DNA from 2 places in the Devosia sp. MC532 genome. Region 1 is predicted to be linked to the other one. Evidence: riboswitches for the same ligand, from Rfam matches in the RefSeq annotation. Region 1 holds a riboswitch; the other holds the start of a gene.
The links. A riboswitch is a leader RNA that binds a small molecule or an ion and turns the genes downstream of it on or off. The one in region 1 is predicted to bind ZMP and ZTP.
Positions count from the first base shown of each region.

Region 2: linked by a shared signal. The riboswitch ahead of glyA (serine hydroxymethyltransferase) and the one ahead of JHC09_RS12975 (DJ-1/PfpI family protein) in region 1 are both predicted to bind ZMP and ZTP.

Region 1 covers NZ_JAEMNZ010000010.1:43,516-46,874, reverse strand. Annotated here, with positions in the region: gene JHC09_RS12985 (alpha/beta hydrolase) at 1-264, shown strand, start outside; gene JHC09_RS12980 (GFA family protein) at 257-652, shown strand; gene JHC09_RS12975 (DJ-1/PfpI family protein) at 649-1,329, opposite strand; ZMP/ZTP riboswitch at 1,346-1,425, opposite strand; gene mmsB (multiple monosaccharide ABC transporter permease) at 1,793-3,067, opposite strand; gene mmsA (multiple monosaccharide ABC transporter ATP-binding protein) at 3,064-3,359, opposite strand, start outside.
Region 2 covers NZ_JAEMNZ010000001.1:514,398-517,756, reverse strand. Annotated here, with positions in the region: gene JHC09_RS02420 (L,D-transpeptidase family protein) at 198-1,436, shown strand; gene JHC09_RS02415 (hypothetical protein) at 1,629-1,841, shown strand; ZMP/ZTP riboswitch at 1,883-1,965, shown strand; gene glyA (serine hydroxymethyltransferase) at 2,085-3,359, shown strand, end outside.

The DNA of each region.
Region 1 (3,359 bases):
CCGTCCGTGCCCTCCATGTTCAACCACGCCAGCCTCACCACGGCGCGTGATTGGACCGGAGCCTATAAGCGCATCGCCGTCCCCACGCTGGTCATTCACGGCAAGCTTGATCCGCTCCTCCCCCTCCCCAACGGCGAAGCCCTCGCCCATCACATCCCCCACGCCAAACTCACCGTTCTGGCCAACACCGGCCACGAACTCCCCGCCCACGCCTTCCCAACCCTCCTCACCGCCCTCACCACCCACGTACGTGAAAATGGCTGAAGCACCCATGCACAAAGGCTCCTGCCTCTGCGGCGCTATCCAGTTTTCGGTCTCAGCGCCGCTCGCCCCGCCCACCGCCTGCCACTGCATTCAGTGCCGCAAGCAGACAGGGCATTTTGAGGCAGGAACCGATGTGCCCAAATCCGCCCTCAGCCTCACGGGCGAGGAGAATTTGCGCTGGTACCACTCCTCGGAAAAAGTCCGTCGCGGCTTTTGCGGCACCTGCGGTTCCGCCCTGTTCTTTGATCCCGTCCATCTCGGATGGATCGGCATCTTCATGGGTACCTTCGACGGCCCTACCCACACCAAATTGGCGCAACACATCTTCACCGCCGAAAAAGGCGACTACTACGACATCACCGACGGCCTCCCGCAAAACCAACACTAACGCGCCCAAAGCCGCGCCCCGGCCTTGCGCGCGGCCTCTTCGCGTCGCTGCTGAAATGGCGCCGCACTTTCAATGATCGCCTCAACGTCCGCTCTCCGCGCTGTCTTTGGCGAACCTCCGGACAGGGGCGGCGCGGGATCATATTCCATGCCGAGTTGGATAATGCGCGCGCGGTCCTCGCCAAACACCCGCGCCACAAACGCCAGAGCGAAGTCGATCCCCGATGTTACACCCGCGCCGGTAATGCGATTGCGGTCAATCAAGACACGCTCCGCCACCGGCTCAGCGCCCATCAGCGCCAGCTGATCCAGTGACAGCCAATGGCACGTTGCTCGATAGCCCGCGAGCAGGCCGGCCGCCGCCAAGACCAATGACCCCGTGCAAACCGAGGTGACATATTGCGCTGTCTCCGCGCGCTCGCGCAGAAACGCCAACACCGTATCGTCATCCATCAGCGCCAATTGTCCGGGCCCGCCGGGCACAAACAACACATCGGTGCGCTGACAATCGGCGAAAGTCGCGGTCGGCGTCAGCGTCAGTCCAGAGCCGCACCGCAGCGGCTCCAAATCTTTCCAAACGAGATCAATGGTGACGCCCGGAACGCGTGCAAAAACTTCAAATGGTCCAGTCAGATCGAGCTGGGTCAGTCCGGGGTAAATGAGCATAGTGATATGCATGGCAAATCCTCCTCCAAAGATTTGCCCAGGCGAACGGCGTTTCCCGGTCGCGCTCCCTGATGGTGCTCCATCTTTTCGCCAGTCACGCAACGGCTTCAGAGTTGCACCATCCCAACCGCTCTGCAAACAAAAACTGCCTGTGCGTCCGTCGCGCATCGCCACTCTCGGCGATACCAACCTATCCCCTCGCTCCGTGCAGCCCCTATTCTGGTCCCCGCGCCACTGCAGCAACACCAGCGCCCATTACCCCTCCTCAAAGTCACGCCCGAAACGAGCTTGTCATCACTCATCTTTCGGCACGAACGCATGCCACTCGAGCCTCTTTGCGCCCACTTGCCGCCCAGCCACGTGCCCAAAAGTGCCAGCCAAAAGCCACATCGGGGCCAATGGACGCCACAACCAAAAACTCAACAAAAAACCGGGACTTTCGCCCCGGTTTCTAACGCTTCGCCGCCAGCTAAAATCAGGCCGAGCGATTCTTGTTGTAGAGATCGAAGAACACCGCTGCGAGCAGCACCACGCCCTTGATCATCTGCTGCCAATCGATGTTCACGCCCATGATCGACATGCCGTTATTCATCACACCCATGATGAAAGCACCGATCACCGCGCCCGCCACCTGACCGACACCGCCCAGCGCCGAAGCGCCCCCGATGAACACCGCCGCGATCACGTCGAGCTCCAGCCCCTGCCCCGCCTTCGGCGTCGCCGAGTTGAGACGCGCAGCATAGATCATGCCGGCCAGAGCGGCCAAAGCGCCCATGATTGCAAAGATATAGAAGGTGGTGCGTTCGGTCTTGATGCCCGAAAGCGCTGCGGCTTTGAGGTTGCCGCCAATCGCATAAATGCGACGACCAAAGGTCAACTTCTTGGTCAGGAACACAAAGCCCGCGATCAGGATACCCATAACGACGAGCACGTTTGGCAGGCCGCGATAGGACGCCAGCATATAGGCGAAGAACAGCACCAGCGCCGCGATCACCACATTCTTGATGATGAAGAGGCTAAAGGGTTCAACCACATAGCCGCGCGCAATGCGACGCGACCGCGTACGCAGGCTGAAGAACATCATCGCCACAATCGCCACAATCGCGATCACCATAGTGGTGGTGTGAAGCACAACCGGCTTACCGTTCTCGGCGATAAATGGCGTGGTCAAAGGGCCGATAAGATCAGGGATAAAACCGGCCGACAGCATCTGGAATTCTGCAGGGAACGGACCAACCGACTTACCCGCGAGAATGGCCAGCGACAGGCCCTTAAAGATCAGCATGCCCGCCAGCGTCACGATAAATGCCGGAACGCGGTGATAGGCGATAATATAGCCCTGTGCTGCGCCGATAGCGGCGCCCACGACCAGACAGATCGCCCCGGCCACAATCGGGTTCGCCAGGAATGCCAACTCTGGCGGGAACTTCCATCCCACCATCAGCATCGCCGCCAAAGCCCCGACAAAACCTGAGACTGAGCCGACCGAAAGATCGATATGGCCTGCGACGATCACCAGCAACATGCCCAGCGCCATCACGATGATATAGCTGTTCTGCAGGATAATATTGGTCAAATTCACCGGCTTAAACAGAACGCCATTGGTGAAATATTGGAAGAAAAGCATGATCAGGATCAGCGCCAGCAGCAGGCCGTAATCCCGCATATTGGCCTTCAATGCTCCGACGAGGGTCAGCTCTTGGCCCTGTGCAGGCGCTGCAGCTCCAGTTGGTGCGGTGTCTGTGGTCATGATGCTTTTCCTTCGGCGCGCACGATAGAGCGCATGATCTTTTCTTGGCTGGCGTCGCTGGTCGGCATTTCTCCAACGATGCGGCCTTCATTCATCACGTAGAGGCGGTCCGTGATCCCCAGCAGTTCGGACATTTCCGAGGAAATCACGAGGATAGCTTTCCCCTGTGACGCCAGCTGGTTGATAATGGTGTAGATTTCATATTTCGCGCCCACGTCGATGCCGCGGGTCGGCTCATCCAAAATCAGCACGTCTGGATTGGCAAAAAGCCATTTGGACAGCACAACCTTCT
Region 2 (3,359 bases), on a different contig from region 1:
AACAAGCGCCGGCCAGTTGGTCGGCGTTTCTTATTTATGCCGCAAAATTGCGCTTTTCAGTCCGTTACAGGGTTTGAAACCATTAACCGTTAGGTCTATGTCGTTTTCGTTCCTGCGTGACTGTTTTGGGGCATCCATCCTTTGATCGTTATGAGGATGGTAGGGGCCTGCGGGCAAAGAATTTTCTGGGTGGCTAGATGCTTTTGAATCGTCGCAAGTTTTTGGGAGGCTGCGCCTATCTTGGGGCAACTCTAACTCTCCCGAGCGCTCATGCTCAGGGGTGGTTCGGTGGCAATCGCGTTGTTAAGGTCGATCAGGCGGGCAACACTGCCGCTGCAGAGGCGCTCATTGCGACTCGCGAGCCTATCCTTTCCTTCGACACCCTGTACAATCTGCAGCTGGCGATCTCGCAATACGAGCCTTTCGTCGCCGCTGGTGGTTGGGAAGAGATTCCGCAGCAGGCATTCCGCCTCGCTCTCGGCGCGAATTCTCCGGCCGTTGTTGCTGTGAAGCGCCGTCTGATTTCGTCTGGCGACATGCCATTGGTTGAATACGCGGACGACAGTTTTGATGCCGACACGGATCGCGGTGTGCGTGCTTTCCAAGCGCGTCACGGCCTTGTTGTGAACGGACAGATCGACGAAGCCACCTGGTATGCAATGAATGTGTCTGCAGCGCAGCGCATGCAGCAGCTTTATCTGAACTACACCCGGGTTCAGAACATGGCTGCCAAGCTGAACGCGCGCTATGTCGTCGTGAATATTCCGGCGGCAACCATTGAAGCGGTGAACGAAGGTGCGGTGGAACAACGCCACACCGCCGTCGTCGGTCGTGCCGACCGCGCTACGCCGATCATGGCGTCTAACATTCACCAGATCAATTTTAACCCATATTGGCATGTGCCCAAGTCATTGATCCGTCAGGATCTGACCAAGTACATGATGGAAAATCCAAACTACCTCGCAGAGCAGAATATTTTCATCTACGACGGTAGCACCAAGATCGATCCGCAGACGATCAACTGGGCAAATATCTCCGATCGTGAAGTGAACTATATGTACCGTCAGGAGCCGGGCGCGGCGAACTCGATGGGGCACTGCAAGATCAATTTCTACAACCCTTACGATTGTTATCTGCACGACACCCCCGGCAAGGAATTGTTCGGCGAGAACGCGCGTTTCCACTCTTCGGGCTGCGTGCGCGTTAACAACGTCAACCAGATGGTCAATTGGCTGCTGCGCGACAATGGCGACTGGGATCAGAACAAGGTCGACTCGACCTTTGAAGCGCTGACCCGTCTTGACGTTGAAGTAAAGGCGCGTGTTCCAATCCACACCACCTACATCACCGCTTGGGCCAATCGTCAGGGCACAGTCAGCTTCCGTGATGACGTCTACAAGTTTGACGAACAGGGCAAAGTCAGCTTCCAGGCGTAAACGCTCTGGCTTTGCAGGTTTTAAGGCTCCGCTTCGGCGGGGCCTTTTTGCTTTGGGGGGGGTAGGCGTGGCGTTGCTCGGGCCAAGACAGACAAACAAAGCGGGGAAGGGGAGTCTGCTGGTCAGCGCCCCATGTTACGACACTCGCAAATGTGCTAACATGGCGATAGAGCGCTGTTTTTGGAGGCCAATATGGAAGGCGAGGTGTTTTTCGAGTTCGTTCAGCTTGGTCAGCAGATGCGCGTCGCCGCGATTGACGTCGACAGCGGCACTGAGGTGATCGTCATCGCTCCAGTCAATACGGCGCGCGGACATATGCAGCAGCTCGCCCTAGCAAAGCTGCGTAAAAAGCTAGCCGAGACCCAGCCTACGCCGCCTTCCGGCACATTGGGTAAATACGCCTGATTATTGGGCCTTTTCTCGCGCCCCATTTTGCGGCATAAGGCTCTGGTTCGTGCGACTGGCGAGGAAAGATGGGGAACCATCGGGGAGCGCGGACCTTGTTGAGCCGCTCGCCTGGGCACCCATTCGCAAATAGGGGAGCCCTATGGACCCTTTGCACATCGTCCGGCCTTGGAATCGCGCTCTTTCGCGTGATAAAGCCATCGCCAATTCGTCCACTTCGAACTCTTGCGAGGGAACCCTCCGATGAGCGCTGCAAATCTGTTTCCAAACTTCTTCACCAATTCCGTTGCCGAGACCGATCCGGAACTCGCCGCAGCAATGGGTCAGGAACTCGGCCGTCAACAGCATGAAATCGAACTGATTGCGTCCGAGAACATTGTCTCGCGCGCTGTGCTCGAAGCACAGGGTTCGGTTCTGACCAACAAGTATGCCGAAGGCTATCCCGGCAAGCGCTACTACGGCGGTTGCGAATATGTGGACGTGGCGGAAAGCCTTGCCATCGAACGCGCTAAGCAGCTGTTCGGTGTTGAATACGCCAACGTTCAGCCGAACTCCGGTTCGCAGGCGAACCAGGGCGTCTATCAGGCGCTGGTACAGCCAGGCGATACCATTCTGGGCATGTCGCTCGACGCTGGTGGTCACCTGACCCACGGTGCCAAGCCAAACCAGTCTGGCAAGTGGTTCAACGCTATTCAGTACGGCCTGCGTCAGCAGGACGGCTATGTAGACATGGATCAGGTGCGTGCGCTGGCTCGCGAGCACAAGCCAAAGATGATTGTCGCAGGCTTCTCGGCCTATTCGCGCGTCATGGACTGGGCTGAATTCCGCGCAATCGCTGACGAAGTCGGCGCGCTGCTCTTCGTCGATATGGCGCACGTTGCAGGCCTTGTGGCGGGCGGCCAGTACCCAAGCCCATTCCCACATGCACACGTCGCGACCACCACCACCCACAAGACCCTGCGTGGTCCACGCGGTGGTCTGATCCTGACCAATGACGAAGCGATCGCGAAGAAGATCAATTCGGCCATTTTCCCAGGCATTCAGGGCGGCCCGCTGATGCATGTGATTGCTGGTAAGGCAGTTGCGTTCAAGGAAGCTCTGCAGCCTGAATTCAAGCAGTACGCGGCGCAAGTTGTTGCTAACGCTAAGGTGCTCGCTGATACCCTCGTAAAGGGTGGTGTTGAGATCGTCTCCGGCGGTACGGACAACCACTTGATGCTGGTTGACCTTCGTCCGAAGGGCCTGACCGGTAAGGCAACAGAAGCTGCCCTCGGTCGCGCTTACATCACCTGCAATAAGAACGCTGTGCCGTTCGATCCTGAAAAGCCAGCGATCACCTCCGGTATTCGTCTCGGCACTCCAGCGGGCACGACCCGTGGTTTCGGTGAGGCTGAATTCCGCGAAGTTGGTGAGCTGATCATTGAAGTGCTCGATGGTCTTAAGGCCAACGGCGAAGACAACAACGGCGCTGTAGAAGCGGCTGTGCGCGAGAAGGTGAAAGCCCTGACCGCACGCTTC